Regions from separate parts of the Serratia sp. GW822-FHT06D09 genome, predicted to be linked through region 4. Evidence: predicted binding sites of a transcription regulator. Region 4 holds the regulator's gene; each other region holds the start of a gene.

Region 1 (4,306 bases), on a different contig from region 4:
CATCGGCTAAAGTGAGGAATGAGACACCGAGTGGTCCAGGCTAACCAGAGGGGTTAAGGCCCCCCGCACCCGTGGGTACAGGGGGGGAGGGTTAAACGCGCGCCGCTTCCGGCAGTTTTTTCAGGTAATGCACGACCAGCAGGGCGAGTAGCAACATCACGCTGATAAATGCCACGACGCCATTCCAACCGAAGCTGTGCCAGAAAACACCGCCGAGGGTCCCGGCGACGCTGGAGCCAACGTAATAGCAGAATAAATACAGCGAGGATGCTTGTCCTTTGGCGCGGCGGGCGCGACGTCCGATCCAACTGCTGGCAACCGAATGGGCGGCAAAGAAACCGGCGGTGAACAGCATCATGCCGATAAAAATCACCGCGACCGGGGCCAGGGCAGTAATCAGTATCCCGATCAGCATAATCAGGGTCGAAGCCAATAACACTGGCCCGCGGCCGAAGCGGGACGTCATGGCACCGGCCTTCGGCGAACTGTATGAACCGGTCAGATAGACCACCGACAACAGGCCGACAATCGCCTGGCTCAGGTGGTAAGGATCGGTCAGCAGGCGGTAGCCAATATAGTTGAACATGGTGACAAAGCTGCCCATCAGCAGAAAGCCTTCGGCAAACAGCAGCGGCAGGCCTTTATCGTGCCAGTGCAGACGGAAGTTGATCAGCAGGGTACGTGGGCGCAACGAACTGGCGCGAAAATGTTTTGAAGCGGGTAAAATACGCCAGAACATGCAGGCGGCGGCCAGAGCGAATAGCCCGATCACCGCCAGTGACACACGCCAGGAGAAGAAGTCGGTCAGCACACCGGTGACCAATCGGCCGCTCATGCCGCCGATGGAATTCCCGCTGATATACAGCCCCATGGAAAAAGCGACAAAACTGGGGTGGATCTCTTCGCTCAAATAGGTCATGCCAACGGCGGCGACTCCGCTCAGGGAAAGCCCGATCAGCGCACGCATTAGCAGAATGCCTTGCCAACTGGTCATAAAGGCGCAAATCAGGGTACAAATTGCCGCCAGCAGCAGCGCCACAACCATCACCGGTTTACGGCCGATGGCGTCAGACAGCGGGCCGGTAAACATCAGGCCCAGGGCCAGCAATCCGGTAGACACCGACAGCGACAGGCTGCTTTCCGCCGGGGATATGCCAAAGTCTTGCGACAAAACCGGCAGAATCGGTTGCACGCAATACAGCAAGGCGAAGGTAGCCAGTCCGGCGGAAAACAGCGCCAGGGTCACGCGCATAAACTGCGGCGTACCGCGCTCGATGTAGGGAAGTTTGTTAAGAGTGGAACGTTGGGTTTTTGGCGCAGCAGCCGCGTCGTCGTTAGCGGCCAGCGTCGACGGCATACCGGCCGCAGAACGCACAGGGGTTGTCACAGTCTTTCCTTACACAGCACTTGATGAGTTAACAAAATGATAGGGAGAGGGCAGTTTTTTGTCTAATATATTAATAATTAAAATTAAGACGTTTAAAGTATGAATATTGAGTTGAGGCATCTGCGTTATTTTATCGCCGTGGCAGAAGAGTTGCATTTTGGCCGTGCAGCGGAGCGGCTGCGTATTTCACAACCGCCGCTCAGCCAACAAATCCAGGCGCTGGAGGAAATGGTTGGCGCTCGCCTTTTGGCGCGGAATAACCGGAATGTCAGCCTGACTCAGGCGGGAGAGATGTTTCTGAAAGAAGCCTATCAGGTGCTCGATCAGGTCAGTCGTGCGGCGGAAAAGGCAGCGCGATTGGAACGCGGCGAACTTGGCGAACTGACCATTGGTTTCACCTCTTCGGCACCCTTTATCAGCGTAGTGTCGCGCAGTCTGCGGGCTTTCCGTCAGCAACACCCGCAGGTGCACATCAAGATGCGAGAAGTGAACACCAAGCAGCAGATCGAACCCTTGCTCAATGGCGAGCTCGATCTGGGCGTGATGCGTAACACCCGCTTGCCGGACGTGTTGAAACATCAACTTTTACTGTGCGAGCCCCTGGTGGCGGTGGTGCCGGAAGGGCATCCGCTAACCCAGGTGGCTTCCGGTACCTTGCGTTTCCAACATTTGGCGGAAGAACCCTTTGTGTTTTTCTCGCGTGAGGTGGGAACCGCGTTGCATGACGAAATTTTGTCGCTGCTGGCCAAGGCGGGGATCACGCCCTATATCACTCAGGAGGTTGGTGAGGCGATGACCATCATTGGCCTGGTGTCTTCTGGCTTGGGTATCTCTATACTTCCGGCCTCTTTCGCCCGGGTTAAAATCGATGGAGTACAATATTTGCCGCTGGCGGAGCCGGAGGCGATGACTGAAGTTTGGCTGGTGCACCATCGTCAACGGCCGTTGACGGCGGCGGCAAAATCCTTGATGGCGTTACTGTTGGCCTGACGGACCAACTGGGTAAATAAAACACAATCCGTAGCGAAAGCAGGGTGAATTTGTGCAGCAAATCACATAACGAATCAAATAGTTGACGCTGTATTCCAAAAGCCCCACCATAGCCGATAGTCTTTATTTAGAAGCGCGAAAAATAGTAGGAGCAGGTTTGTGATTGCTGTTGGGCAGCCTGGGCATATTGATCAAATCAAGCAAACAAATGCAGGGGCAGTTTATCGGTTAATCGATCAACTGGGCCCAATTTCGCGCATCGAACTGTCAAAGCGAGCACAGCTGGCGCCCGCCAGCATCACCAAAATCGTGCGGGAGCTGTTGGAAGCCCATCTGGTTAAAGAAACCGAATATCAGGAAGTGGGCAGCCGCGGCCGCCCGGCGGTGGGCCTGGTGCTGGACACCGAAGCCTGGCATTACCTTTCCGCCCGCATCAGCCGTGGCACCATCACGCTGGCGCTGCGTGATATCAGCAGCAAGCTGGTAGTTGAGGAAATCCTCCCCCTGGCCGCCGAACACCCCGATCCGCTGCTGAAACGCATTCTGACCGAAGTCGATCAGTTCTTTATCCGCCATCAAAGCAAACTGGAGCGGTTGACGGCCATTGCCATTACCTTACCGGGGATGGTGGATGCGATTTCCGGCGTGGTGCATCGCATGCCGTTTTACGACGTGGAAGATATGCCCTTGGGGCCGGCGTTGGAAACGCGCACCGGTCTGCCGGTGTATCTGCAGCACGACATCAGCGCCTGGACCATGGCCGAAGCCTTATACGGCGCTTCACGCGGCAGCCAAAACGTCATTCAGGTGGTGATCGATCATAACGTCGGCGCCGGCGTCATCACCGGTGGTCGGGTGCTGCATGCCGGTAGCCGCAGCGTGGTAGAGATTGGTCATACCCAGGTCGACCCTTACGGCAAACGCTGTTACTGCGGTAACCACGGCTGCCTGGAAACCGTAGCCAGTATCGAGAATATGTTGGAAATCGCCCGCACGCGGCTCGGGACCTCGATGAGTTCCAGCCTGCACGGCATGCCGCTGACGGTCGAATCGCTGTGTGATGCAGCGCTGGCAGGCGACCAACTGGCCAAAGATATCATCCTTGGCGTGGGCCACAGCGTAGGCCGTATCCTGGCTATCATGGTCAACCTGTTCAATCCGGAAAAAATCCTGGTCGGCTCCCCGCTAAACCGCGCGGCGGAAATTCTGCACCCGGCCATTGCCTCCTGCATTCGTCAGCAATCTCTGCCGGCTTACAGCGAGCATATTAAGGTGGAGTCCACCCAGTTCTTCAACAAAGGCACCATGCCTGGTGCGGCTTTGGTGAAAGAAGCGTTATACAACGGTTCACTATTGGTTCAGTTGCTGCAAGGCTAACACCAATCAGTAATACTTATCGTTTAACGCCAAAATGTTGCGCTACCTCAAGCTCGTGCCTGTCGGCATCCTCTAGACTTTTCCCCGTTCTACTCTTTCGCCGTAAACCCGGCGATATTTTGGTTAACGGTGTATCTCGGGGCAATTAAGTCATGTTAACGCGTTTATTTGTAACAGGAACGGATACCGATGTCGGTAAAACCGTGGTTTCTCGCGCTTTGTTGCAGGCCTTTGCCGCACAGGGCCGCTCAGTGGCCGGCTACAAGCCGGTTGCCGCACGCTGTCAGGAAACCAGTGAAGGCCTTCGCAATAAAGACGCTTTGGTTCTGCAGGCCTCTTCAACTCTGCCGCTGTCATATCAGGAAATTAATCCCATCACTTGTCTGGAAGAAGTGTTTCACGCGCAACCTACCGACGATATCAACTATGGTGTGATGAGCAGCGGACTGCAGCATCTATCCGCCAAGGCCGATACCGTGGTGGTCGAGGGCAGTGGCGGCTGGCGCGTGCTGATGAACGACATGCGGCCTTATGCCGAATGGGTGGTGCAGG
Region 2 (4,306 bases), on a different contig from region 4:
TGGGTACAAATTGACGAGCCAGCACTGGTGCTGGAATTGCCGCAGGAATGGCTGAACGCCTTCAAGCCGGCTTACGAAGCGCTGCAAGGTCAGGTAAAACTGCTGCTGACCACCTACTTCGACAGCGTGGGCCATAATCTCGACACCGTCCGCGAGCTACCGGTTCAGGGGCTGCACGTTGATCTGGTTGCCGGTCATGACGATATCGACGCATTGAACAAGGCGCTGCCAGCAGAGTGGCTGCTGTCTCTGGGCGTCATCAATGGTCGCAATGTCTGGCGTGCGGATCTGAGCAGTTGGTTTGAACGCCTGCAGCCGTTGGTCGGCAGCCGCCCACTGTGGATCGGCACTTCCTGTTCACTGCTGCACAGCCCTATCGATCTGAGCGTGGAAACTCGCCTGGACGAAGAGGTGAAAAGCTGGTTCGCCTTTGCTTTGCAAAAATGCACTGAATTGGCCCTGTTGAGCGCGGCGCTGAACGCACCGGGTGCAGAAAAGCAGGCCGAACTGGACGCCTATAGCGCACCAATCCGCGCTCGTCGCCAGTCCAGCCGCGTGCATAATGCGCAGGTAAGCCAACGCCTGGCGGCGATTACCGCGCAGGACAGCGAACGTCAGCGCCCTTACGCCGAGCGTGCTCAGGCACAGCGTGCGCGCTTTAACCTGCCGGCCTGGCCGACCACCACGATAGGGTCTTTCCCGCAAACCACGGAAATTCGCGGCCTGCGTCTGGACTTCAAGCAGGGGCGTTTGGACGGCAATAACTACCGCACCAGTATTAGCGAACACATCAAACAGGCGATTGTTGAACAAGAACGCCTGGGGCTGGACGTGTTGGTGCACGGCGAAGCCGAGCGTAACGACATGGTGGAATATTTCGGTGAAAACCTCGACGGCTTCGTGTTCACTCAAAACGGCTGGGTACAGAGCTACGGTTCCCGCTGCGTAAAACCGCCGGTGATCATTGGCGATATCAGTCGCCCTGAAGCCATTACCGTCGAGTGGGCGAAGTATGCTCAGTCGCTGACCGACAAGCCGGTAAAAGGCATGCTGACCGGTCCGGTCACCATTCTCTGCTGGTCGTTCCCGCGTGAAGACGTGACCCGCGAAGTGATCGCCAAACAGATTGCCCTGGCGCTGCGCGACGAAGTGGAAGATCTGGAAAAAGCCGGTATCGGCATTATCCAGATTGATGAGCCTGCACTGCGCGAAGGTTTGCCGCTGCGTCGATCCGACTGGGCTGCCTATCTGAACTGGGCGGTGGAGGCTTTCAAACTGAACGCCGCTGTCGCGCAAGACGACACGCAGATCCACACTCACATGTGTTATTGCGAGTTCAACGACATCATGGACTCCATCGCGGCGCTGGATGCTGACGTGATCACCATCGAAACCTCGCGTTCCGATATGGATCTGCTGGAGGCCTTCAAAGAGTTTGAGTACCCGAATGAGATTGGACCGGGCGTGTATGACATCCACTCGCCGAACGTGCCAAGCGTGGAATGGATCGAAGCGCTGCTGCGCAAAGCTGCGCAGAACATCCCGGCTGAGCGTCTGTGGGTGAACCCGGACTGCGGCCTGAAAACCCGTGGCTGGCCGGAAACCCGTCAGTCGCTGACCAACATGGTGCTGGCCGCACAGCGCCTGCGTGAACAGCAAGTCTGATAGCGACTTTTGGGTGTAGATTATTCTGGGCGCTTCGGCGCCCTTTTTCATATCGCAAATGACTGCCGATCGGGCAGCCTTAAGACGAGAGGCTATTTAACGCCTGGCACTCCGTGCTGCGCGAACCAAGCCAGCATACGTTGCCAGCCATCCTCTGCCGCTTCGGCGTTGTAGCTGGGCCGGTAGTCGGCATTGAAGGCATGGCCGGCCTCGGGATACACCACGATCTCGGCATTGGCGTTGGCCGCGCGGATCGCCTGACGCATGCTTTCCACCGTCTCCAGCGGGATGCTGCTGTCCTGGCCGCCGTAAAGTCCCAGCACCGGTGCCGTCAGCTGTGTCGCAACGTCGACCGGGTGTTTTGGCGAATTCAGCGTTTTTTCACCCACCAACCTACCGTACCAGGCCACCGCAGCCTTTAACTGCGGGTTGTGCGCGGCATAGAGCCAGCTAATACGCCCGCCCCAGCAGAAACCGGTAATCGCCAGCTTGCCGGCATCGCCGCCGTGGCGCGTTGCCCAATGGGCAGCATGATCCAGATCCGCCAGCACCTGACGATCCGGCACCTTGCTCACCAGATTCTGGAACAGTTCACTGATATCGGTGTATTCCCGGGCATCCCCTTGACGGAAGTACAGTTCCGGCGCTATCGCCAGATAACCCTGCTTCGCCAGACGACGGCACACATCCTGAATATGTTCATGTACGCCAAATATCTCCTGTACCACCAGAACGACCGGGAAGGGGCCGCTGTGGTCCGCCGGTTTGGCGATATAGGCAGGCAGGTTGTCACCCTGGGAAGGAATGGTGGTTTCCCCGGTATGAATGCCCTGCTCGTCGGTGAGGATGGTAGAAGCCGCCAGGGGGGTTACGGCCGGGGTGAATCCCCCCTGGGCCTGTTTTAATGTCATCACATGATCGGTTTTCATTGCGGTCTCCGTGCAATCAATAGAGAAAAGCGCTGCGATTAACTATAGGAAAGATTACCCGTTATTGGCATCGAGTGGAGCATTTTCAGTCAAGTCTGTAAAAAACGATTAAATATCCGGCTTTACCGCGTTTTTATTGTCTTTTTATCATGCTATTACGCAAGTTGACCTGCATTAGTACCATAAGGTGCGTTAGTTCCGCTTATTCGGGCTAAGTCCCCGACAAACCAAGGCTATTTTTCTGTGACTGCATAGGGGATTTATTGGCAAATCGCCTTGATAAACTCCAAGTAGCAGGGGAAACCGGCGGGGCGATTTGTCGACTAGACTGGTGGCTATTGGGGCCAACAGGCGGGCCTTCTTGCTAATTTTTGTGACTTTAGTCACAAGAGTTATGTAGATTGCATTCTGTTTCTTTGTCTGTAGTGATTGCCGTCACGAAATTGCGTGGCGATTTTCAGTAGAGTACTTTTTTGTTCCTCCCAATAAACATGATCTATGAGGAGTCTCGTATGTCTCAATCTGACGTTTTCCATCTCGGCCTGACCAAAAACGATTTACAAGGGGCCCAGCTTGCCATCGTTCCTGGCGATCCGCAGCGCGTAGAGAAAATTGCCAAGCTGATGGAAAATCCGGTGCACCTGGCTTCCCATCGTGAATTCACCTCCTGGCGTGCAGAGCTGGACGGCAAGGCAGTGATCGTCTGTTCCACCGGTATCGGCGGTCCTTCGACGTCTATCGCGGTTGAAGAGCTGGCACAGCTGGGTATTCGTACCTTCCTGCGAATCGGCACCACCGGTGCGATCCAGTCAGACATCAATGTAGGTGACGTGCTGGTCACCACCGCGGCGGTTCGTCTGGACGGTGCCAGCCTGCACTTCGCGCCGATGGAGTTCCCGGCGGTGGCCGACTTCGCCTGTACTACCGCACTGGTCGAAGCTGCCAAGGCAGCAGGCGCGACCACGCACATCGGCGTAACTGCGTCTTCTGACACCTTCTATCCAGGCCAGGAACGTTACGATACCTTCTCCGGGCGCGTCGTTAGCCGTTTCAAAGGCTCGATGGAAGAATGGCAATCGATGGGCGTGATGAACTATGAAATGGAATCCGCCACGCTGCTGACCATGTGTGCCAGCCAGGGCCTGCGTGCCGGTATGGTTGCCGGTGTGATCGTTAACCGTACCCAGCAGGAAATTCCCAACGCGGAAACCATGAAAAACACCGAGAGCAAAGCGGTGCAGATCGTGGTTGATGCGGCGCGTCGCCTGCTGTAATCCCTCCGCAATTCAACGGGCCGCCACGCGGTCCGTTTTTCCATTCAGCCGTAATCTGTTACGGTTATTATCATCAGCGCCATCTTACTGGCCACCTCTTTGACCCGTTGAGCCCGGTTTTACCTTGGCTCTCAGGTTGCGTTTTATCAGACAATAAACACGAGGACGTCTATGACCGCCCAGATCCTGCTTCATCCTTCATTGGCACCGCTTGATGGCGGCATTAACTTTCGCGATCTCGGTGGTAACAGCGTTGCTAATGGCCGTCGCATCAAGCGAGGATTACTGTTCCGTTCCGGGTCGCTGGAGCGCCTGACGGAAAACGACTGCGCTTTCCTGGCCGGCGTACCGGTGCGTTCAGTCCTGGATTACCGCGATCCCGATGAAGTGCAGGCCAAGCCCGATATCCTGTGGCAGGGCGCGGATTACCATCATTTT
Region 3 (4,306 bases), on a different contig from region 4:
TGATCCAGGCGTCCGGCGCTACCGCTTCTACGGTACGCGCCACTTCCAGCATGACAGGAATGGTGCGCAATGCCTTGGCGAAGCCGCCGACACCGGTGGTCTCTTGCCCCAGACGCTGGTATTTCAAACCCAGGCGTTCATCGGCAGCACGGGCTGCCAGTTGCCCGACCCGCAGTTGAGTCAGTACAAAGCTGGCACCGCGAATGGCCGGTTCCAGCTCGAAATGTACCGACACCACCACCTGCTCCAGCCCGTTTCTCTTGAGCATTCTTTTGGTCAGTTCGGCAATGATGCCCACTTTCTCGCGGCCGGACTCTACATCTACCAACGCCAGTTCGGTTAACGGGACGTCCTGATAGTGGGCGATCAGCCCCTCGACCAACTCCGGCGTGTAGCTGCTGCCCCCGCCAATTACGGTTATCTTAGTCATTGCTTTGCCCCTGCGGTAAACGGCGATAAAGCTCGATCATGTCGGTGGCCAGATCTTGAATCAGCATGGCATTCATCAAATGATCCTGCGCATGCACCAGAATCAGACTGACCGGTATTTTCCCAACCCCCTCATCCATGCCAATCAGCTCCGTCTGCATGCCGTGCGCCCTCCCGATGCCGGCCTTCGCCTCTTCCAACTTAATCTCTGCGGCTGCGAACTGACCGCAACGTGCCAGCTGCAGCGCCGAAAGCAGCGAACTGCGAGCGCTGCCGGCATGAACCAGCAACTCCATAACGCTAGTTTCCAAATCCACCATCACCTCCCCGGCCTTATTTCAGGCGCAGCGATCCCGCCGAGAGTCATGAAATAACCCGCGGTCGATGAATAAATAAAGGATAAAAGGGGCCAAGTCCCTCAGAGTGTTATCAGGCTAACAAGCCCAGCGCCTTATCCAGCACCTTGTCTCCACGCATAGTGCCGTAATCCATCATGTCGATCACCGCGACAGTTTTACCCAAGGGCGCAGCAAGTTCGCAAAGACGTGCGTGTTCATATTTCACCTGCGGCCCCAGCAGTACAATGTCCGCACGCTCGACGATGCGCTCGAAATCCGCCACCGGCACGGCTTCAATCACGATATCCAGCGCCCGTTTTTGCGCCTCAGCTTTCATTTTTTGTACCAGCATGCTGGTCGACATGCCTGCTGCGCAGCATAAGACGATGGTTTGCATTTTCAGTATCCCGGTTGTTAGCCACTTGGCGATGCAAATATAAAACAGTTCCGTAACACGCTTGTAAATACCTTGATTCCATACGATTTGATTATGACTTTTGGCTAATCCTTTAAAAACAATGTATTAGAGATTTTTCGTCGTGAAAATTTTTTTCAACACTGTGATCGGCGATCTGATTTTTCATAACCACAAAATTTAAAACCTGTCTTTAACGTTTAAAAACAAAGTGATAAATCACTGACCGATAAACAATGCGAAGAGCATCTCGTTTCAAATCTGTCCTGATTGAAAATTATTTTCATTAGCTTATTCTTCTGGTTATCGCTTTATGCCGTGTGAAAAACAGGCTAATTTGAAGCCCAGATCGCCGGTTGGCATTACAGAAGGGACACTGCAGTCATGGATCTCGTTTACCACATTCAGTTTCGCCAGGATCCGTTCAGCCGCCAGGAAGCAAAAGTTGCCCGAGCCATACTGGACAACCCGGGGTTTACATCAACAGCAACCATTGAGCAATTGGCAGAGCGAGCAGGTGTCAGCACTGAGATCGTCGCTCATTTTGCCCAATCCCTTGGCTGTCAGGATCTTAACGACTTTATCGCGCTAATGCGCTCCCCGTCGACGGCAACACCTCCTCCTACTGAGGTAGCCCAACCCGTGCTCGGCGGCATGGATATCGCCTTTGCCTCCGCGGCCGGCATCGGCAAACTGCCTGGCGTCAGCTCCACCACCCTCAGCCGTTTTGCTAAATCCATCGGTTGTGAAGATATTGGCGACATCGTCTATCAGATCCGCGCACGACAAAATCAGTTCAGTCAGCAGGAGGCCAAAGTCGCACAGACCATTTTGGACGATATTGCCTTCGCCTCCTCCGCCACCATCGAATTGCTGGCCAGCCAAGCGGGGGTCAGCCCGGCCACCATTACCCGATTTGCCAAAACCATTGGCTGCGACGATATTCGCGATCTGCGCATGAAACTGGCTCAGGCCAGCGTGAGCGGCTCACGCTATTTGACCGCCCAAGCCACGCCTAATGGCCCACCGCGGCTGTGGCTACAGCGCGTCAACGACGTGGAAACCACCTTGCATCAACAGCTGCAGCAAGTAGAACATGCAGCGCTGATCGATGCTTGCCAACAGCTGAGCCAATCTAAGAGCGTGCATATTTTCGGCGTAAACAGCATGGCGCTTTATGCCAATGAGCTGCAACAGCGCCTGGTGGGCCTGGGTTACCCTGCATTTATCTGCCAGGACGCGGCGCTGATGCGCATGACGGCCTCCACGCTCAGCACGCAACAGTGCGTGATCCTGCTGTCTATGAGTGGGGAAAACAGCGATTTGCTGAACGCGGCCAAACTGGCCGGCGCGACCGGTGCTTATCGCATCGCCCTAACCCCTGCGGGCACTACGCTGGCCGGGCTGGCGGATAAGGTGTTGCCGCTCAGCGGCGGCAGTACGGCACGCTATGGACTGATGCTGACTCTCGACCTGCTGCTGGCGCAGTTATTGCCCGAAAGCCTGGGGTCACAGACAGAAGATTGAGTCTCTGCCACAGCGCCGTTTGCCGGGCCTTCAACGGTAAATATCACCGCTGCGGCGCTGGCCTGAGGTTTTTCCTAATTAGCGGTTTGGGTTACAACTGCCTATTGATGGGAATATTCTTACTACGTTATCGTTAACATTCCACTTAGATATCACCCTAAGTGAAATTTGCACGACTTTATTTTTTTAATGGCTTCTCTGCCAGCTTCGGCTGGCACTTTAAATTTCACCAGCGGTAAAATTCTATGATCGATTACTCCCTTTACGGTCTCCACGATAGAGATATTGAGACATACCGTGAACAAATATACAGCCTGCTCGGCAAAGGCGTTATTCAGGTGCTTTCCGCGAACAAACCCATCAGCAAGCAAAACATTCTCGCCTATCTCATCGCTGAAATCGAAAGACAACCCGACGAGTACTGTCAGAAACTGCACAGAGCAGCAATTGAGGTTATTGGGATCAACGCTCGCTAAGGAGAAACATGCGCAAATCGGATCTGTGCGCGATCATTTCCATCGCCGTCGTCGTGGCCGTGATGTGGGTGGCAAACTGCAGTGCGGATAGGCTTCCGCTACTGGGAAGTGGAGGCTAGGTTCTAACGCCCGTAACAGGCAGTATCCGGCGATCGGCACAGCGATCAAACAGCCGGATATGGCTTGATTAGCTTGCCAGCCATAGTTTCAGGCTGGCCGCAGGGTTTAGGCCGACAAAAAGCCGATAATGCGAGCTAACGGCATTCGCCGGTAATCGCATTTTTCCCTTGTGGGCAAACATCGGAGCTTTGCGGGATCACGCCCAGAATCGATCCAAAAGACCCTGAACAGCCAGATAGCATGACAATCGCCAATAAAAATAATCCCCCTTTCATCCCACACTCCTTATCTATTGCACTCTCTGGTTATAGATCACTTCTTACCAAGCGTCTTGAAAAATGGTCCTTGCCCGACAACAAGATAACAGTGATAGCAGAAGAATATTATGATGTGATATGACGAAATGGAATTTCAGGCACAAAAAAACCGCCTTCCGGCGGTCACGACATTACTACTTATTGCTTTGATTATTCTGGAATTTATTTTCCTGGTACCCGGGGCGGGACTTGAACCCGCACAGCCATAAGCCGAGGGATTTTAAATTCATGATTTATTTTATTAAAAACAATAATTTACGTATAAAATTAGCACGTGGATTAATAATCATACACTGCGAATTTATGTAATATCGCATGATTGAAACCCATCTTCTGAACGATACCATGCATATGAGCCCCGAGAGACCGAGTTTCCACTTTGGCGACAGGGCTCTGACCTCCCACTACATCTCCCGAGCAAGGGCTGCCGCATCTCACAACGCACCTTTCTAAAGCGCGTTGCCAACGTTTTTCCGCTTCATCTGTAAATAATCAGTAATATTAGGGCGGTTCACAGCCACGTCATTAGCGCTCAGATCGATCACCGCGGCTCCAATCTCGTTAGCGATAAACACAGCTCTTTCCTCACTCGGCTCCATATTGCCACCTTGTCGTGGTCCAAAGGATATACCTTCTTAATAGTGGATTGATGCCTGAGTAACGTCAACTTTTCACATCGAGATC
Region 4 (4,306 bases):
TAATGCATAAGGGCACCGAGGGTGCCCTTATTGATCGCGCAGTTTGCGCTTCAGCCAGATGCCATGGTGCGGACGCTGGCGCCAGGCCAGTGACGAGATGGTGTGCATGACGCTCAGGTGGGACAAAATCCGCCGCAGATGGCGTTCCATTTCAGTCACCGGCATATCCGGCTGCAAATCCGGTGGCTGCATAATGCCGTTGCCACTGCTCGGCCCGTCGTATTCAAGCCGCTGCTGACAGCTTTGCAGCGCGATTTCACAAGACTGCAGATACTCCTCCGCCAGCTTTGGCGTCAGCATATAGTGCTCGCGCGCCAGAATGGTCATCGCATTCAGGTGTTCGACAATAAACTGGCTGTGCGTAACCCACAGGCGCATATCTGCCAGGTAGCTCGATTCAAAACCCGGCTCCTGCATCGCCTGATTGAGTGAGGTGAACAGCGCGTTGTGCGCCTGATTGACCTGCATGCGGGCATAAGCCAGCGCGCTGGGATCGGGTTCTTGCTCTTCCAGCAACAGGCGCAGCGCCTGTTGATCGTTTTCCAACGCCTGATGGGCGTTCTTGCGTAGCAGACCGCTTTGCCACTGTGGCCACAGCCAGATGGTGCTGCCGAACACCAGTACGCAGCCGATCAGCGTGTCGATCAGGCGCGGCACCAGGAAGTGGGTGCCGTTCAGTGCCAACAGTTGCAGGGTGTAAACCGCCGTCACCGTAAAGCCAATTACCGCCAGCCCGTAATTTTTACGTGAAACCAGATAGGCCAGCAGCGTGATCACCAGCATCACGCCCAGCGTCTCAGCCTCGGGCAGTTGCAGCTGCAGTAATCCGGCGGCAATCACCAACCCAACCAAGGTGCCGAGCGCACGGTGCTGGATGCGTACCCGGGTGGCGTTGTAGCCGTTTTGGCTCACCAGCATGATGGTCAGCAAGATCCAGTAAGGTTTTGGCAGATTGAAAATCATGCCCAGGCTGCTGCCCGCCGCCAGGGTGACTCCCAGCCGAGCCGCATTGCGCAGGGCGTTGGATTTGAACGACAGGTAACTGACCAGCGCGGGCCAGAATGGCAGACGGTTTTGATTGGCCATCAGATCGCGTCGGTAGAGTGGGTGCTGGGTGCGCAGCAGGCGGGCGATGCGGCTGAAGTGGTAATAACAGAATTGGCCGACCGGGTTGTCCGGGTGCTGCGCCGCCACTTTTTCCAGGGCTGCCAACTCATGGTCCATGTTGAAACGCTGAGAATGCTGATGATAGAGGATATCGTGCGCTACCGTGCGCAGCCGATTGGCAATCACCTGTGCATTGCGGCGGATAATGGCTTCGGCCTGGCTCTGCTCTACCAGTTTTTGGACCTCTTCCGGCAGGTGCAGGCTGACGGTGATGTGTTCCTGCAAATCCAGCGCGACCTGAAAGGTGCGTTGCAGGCGCTTTTGTTCGAGATTGCTGGCATGGGGCAGAAAATTAAGCTGCTGATACAGCAAGGTGATCAGATCCATGACCTTTTGCTGGCGCACCAGCAGCGGTGGTAAGGCGGTCTGCGGATCGGTGTGCTGGGTCAACAGCGAATATTTGGCTTCGAAGTAGTCCGCCAGCTCCAGATAGAGCTGATTGAGCGACTCGCGCATCGGTTGCTCTTTCCACAGCTTGAACCAGAACCAGGTAAACAGGCCGTACCAGGCGGTACCCACGATATATAACACCGGCGCGTGCCAAAGCGGCACCGTACCGGCCATGCTGAGAGAGAATATGGCGGCAACCAGCGCGGCGGGCAGCAGGCGGGCGTGCAGTGGGCTGATTTCGCCGCTGACGCCAAGCAACAGTGCCAGGCCGAGCATCAATGCGGGTAGCGGCACTTGCCACAGCAGTGCCTGTTGCAGCAGCAGGCTGCTAAGCGCAAAGAGCGAACCCCCGACGATCAGGCGTTTAAAGAAGCGTTTGTGGGGCGTGTCCAGCCCGGCGATGTTACAGCAGGCGGGAACCAGGGAAAATAGCAGGCCGTATTGCAGTTGGCCGATCAACAGCCCGAGCAGAACCGGCAGGCACAGCACCAGCGTTTGTCGCAGTGCATAGTTGACTTCCGGATGATAAATCAGTCGGCGCCACATGATAAATCGGGGCATAAAAAAACGGCGCGAATTATCGCGCCGTTTTTTCAGTGATTAACGGGTGCCGTAAACGACAATAGTTTTGCCGTGAGCGGAGATCAGGTTTTGATCTTCCAGCATTTTCAGAATACGACCCACGGTTTCACGAGAGCAACCGACGATCTGGCCAATTTCCTGACGGGTGATTTTAATCTGCATGCCATCCGGATGGGTCATGGCATCAGGCTGTTTCGCCAGGTTCAGCAGGGTTTGCGCGATGCGGCCCGTAACGTCCAGGAAGGCGAGGTTACCCACTTTCTCAGAGGTTATCTGCAGGCGGTTTGCCATCTGGGCAGACAGGCGCATCAGGATGTCCGGGTTTACCTGGATCAGCTGGCGGAATTTCTTGTAGGAAATTTCAGCCACTTCACAGGCGGTCTTCGCCCTAACCCAGGCGCTACGCTCCTGACCTTCTTCAAACAATCCAAGCTCGCCGATGAAATCCCCCTGGTTAAGGTAGGACAGGATCATCTCTTTACCTTCTTCATCCTTAATCAGCACCGCGACGGAGCCTTTGACGATGTAGTAAAGCGTTTCGGCTTTTTCACCTTGGTGAATCAGCGTACTTTTGGATGGATATTTGTGGATATGGCAATGAGACAGGAACCATTCGAGAGTAGGGTCTGTTTGCGGTTTGCCGAGAACCATTCGCTGTTATCCTCTGTTGTTATCGCTGCCTTGTGTCACAGGGGTCAGAGTTCCCTGTAAAACGTGCTGTCGCCGTTGTTTTAATGGTGGCTATCAGCAGGTTTTGAGGCGTGTCATAAATATACGCTGTCGCTCTAGCATATTAACTTGCCGGGAGAGCTGCAAGCTACATTCTGTTAACATACCGGTAAAGGAGCCTTTCCCTGGGAGTTTCCCTGAAATCAGTGTCCCGGAAAGATTTATTGCGGCTCTGTTTGTAGCACAGAGTGAGGCGGGTGTCTCGTGTTGTCTCGCTTCAGCATGATTAGCATCAGGTTCCGTTGCCAGTTTCTATGCGAAAGCGTACTCTGATTTTAAGAAATTAACCGGAGTGACCAGCATGCAGGCAAGAGTTAAGTGGGTGGAAGGGTTGACGTTTCTGGGTGAATCCGCGTCTGGCCATCAGGTATTGATGGACGGCAACGCCGGCGATAAAGCACCCAGTCCGATGGAAATGGTGCTGATGTCAGTAGGGGGCTGCAGTGCTATCGACGTGGTGTCGATCCTGCAAAAAGGACGCAACGACGTGCGTGATTGCGAGGTGAAACTGACCTCTGAACGCCGCGAAGAAGCGCCACGGTTGTTTACCCACATCAACCTGCATTTTATCGTGACCGGCAAAGATTTGAGCGACAAGATCGTGGAACGTGCGGTCAACCTGTCAGCCGAGAAGTACTGTTCGGTTTCACTGATGCTGAGCAAAGCCGCCAGCGTGACCCACAGTTTTGAAATCCGCGACCTGGCGTAACGGATAAAGGGGCGCGGTTGTACCGCGCCCCGTAGATTACTCGATTTTTTTTCCTTCCAGCAGTCGCTGCACCAGCGGCGCCATGATCAGTTCCATCGCCAGCCCCATTTTGCCACCCGGCACCACCAGCGTATTGATATGCGAGATAAAAGATCCCTGCAGCATTGCCAGCAGATAAGGGAAGTCGATCTGGTCCAGCCCGCGGAAGTGGATCACCACAAAGCTCTCGTCCAGCGAAGGGATAGCCTTGGCGGCGAACGGGTTGGAGGTGTCTACCGTCGGCACCCGTTGGAAGTTGATATGGGTACGTGAAAACTGCGGCGTGATGTAGTTGATGTAGTCTTCCATTGAACGAACCACCGAATCCATTACCGCTTCGCGGGAGTGGCCGCGTTCACCGGTATCGCGGATCAACTTCTGGATCCATTCCAGGTTCACGATGGGTACTACGCCGACCAGCAGATCGACGTGTTTGGCCACGTCGATGTGTTCGGTCACGACGCCACCGTGGAGCCCTTCGTAGAACAACACATCGGTCGGTGCCGGCAAGGCTTCCCATGGGGTGAAAGTGCCGGGAACCTGATTATAGGGTACCGCTTCATCGTAGGTATGAAGATACTTGCGTGAGCGACCGGTGCCGTTTTTGCCGTAGTCGAGAAAGCTTTGTTGCAGCAGGCCGAAGTCATTGGCTTCGGGGCCGAAATAGCTGATATGGCGGCCGAGATCGCG

The links. The regulator CRP, encoded in region 4, controls carbon source genes, mostly activating them, when cyclic AMP is high. The targets are predictions, from matches to a motif close to ATGTGANNNNNNTCACAT.
Region 1: mlc (sugar metabolism global transcriptional regulator Mlc) is a predicted target of CRP. The motif match lies at 2,428-2,445, and genes of this name have one in related genera.
Region 2: udp (uridine phosphorylase) is a predicted target of CRP. The motif match lies at 2,966-2,983, and genes of this name have one in related genera.
Region 3: AC1RKG_RS06700 (PTS sugar transporter subunit IIB) is a predicted target of CRP. The motif match lies at 1,419-1,436, and genes of this name have one in related genera.

The regions. Positions count from the first base shown of each region.
Region 1 is NZ_JBXALO010000001.1:302,835-307,140, forward strand. It holds gene AC1RKG_RS01455 (MFS transporter) at 92-1,357, opposite strand; gene AC1RKG_RS01460 (LysR family transcriptional regulator) at 1,487-2,377, shown strand; gene mlc (sugar metabolism global transcriptional regulator Mlc) at 2,537-3,754, shown strand; gene bioD (dethiobiotin synthase) at 3,907-4,306, shown strand, end outside.
Region 2 is NZ_JBXALO010000007.1:281,227-285,532, forward strand. It holds gene metE (5-methyltetrahydropteroyltriglutamate--homocysteine S-methyltransferase) at 1-1,665, shown strand, start outside; gene AC1RKG_RS18205 (dienelactone hydrolase family protein) at 1,758-2,594, opposite strand; gene udp (uridine phosphorylase) at 3,107-3,868, shown strand; gene AC1RKG_RS18215 (tyrosine-protein phosphatase) at 4,040-4,306, shown strand, end outside.
Region 3 is NZ_JBXALO010000002.1:627,029-631,334, reverse strand. It holds gene AC1RKG_RS06710 (6-phospho-beta-glucosidase) at 1-430, opposite strand, end outside; gene AC1RKG_RS06705 (PTS lactose/cellobiose transporter subunit IIA) at 423-749, opposite strand; gene AC1RKG_RS06700 (PTS sugar transporter subunit IIB) at 859-1,164, opposite strand; gene AC1RKG_RS06695 (MurR/RpiR family transcriptional regulator) at 1,567-2,709, shown strand; gene AC1RKG_RS06690 (biofilm development regulator YmgB/AriR family protein) at 2,955-3,185, shown strand.
Region 4 is NZ_JBXALO010000016.1:12,245-16,550, reverse strand. It holds gene argD (bifunctional acetylornithine/succinyldiaminopimelate transaminase) at 1-3, shown strand, start outside; gene AC1RKG_RS23705 (YccS/YhfK family putative transporter) at 28-2,103, opposite strand; gene crp (cAMP-activated global transcriptional regulator CRP) at 2,158-2,790, opposite strand; gene AC1RKG_RS23695 (OsmC family protein) at 3,170-3,577, shown strand; gene AC1RKG_RS23690 (phosphoribulokinase) at 3,614-4,306, opposite strand, start outside.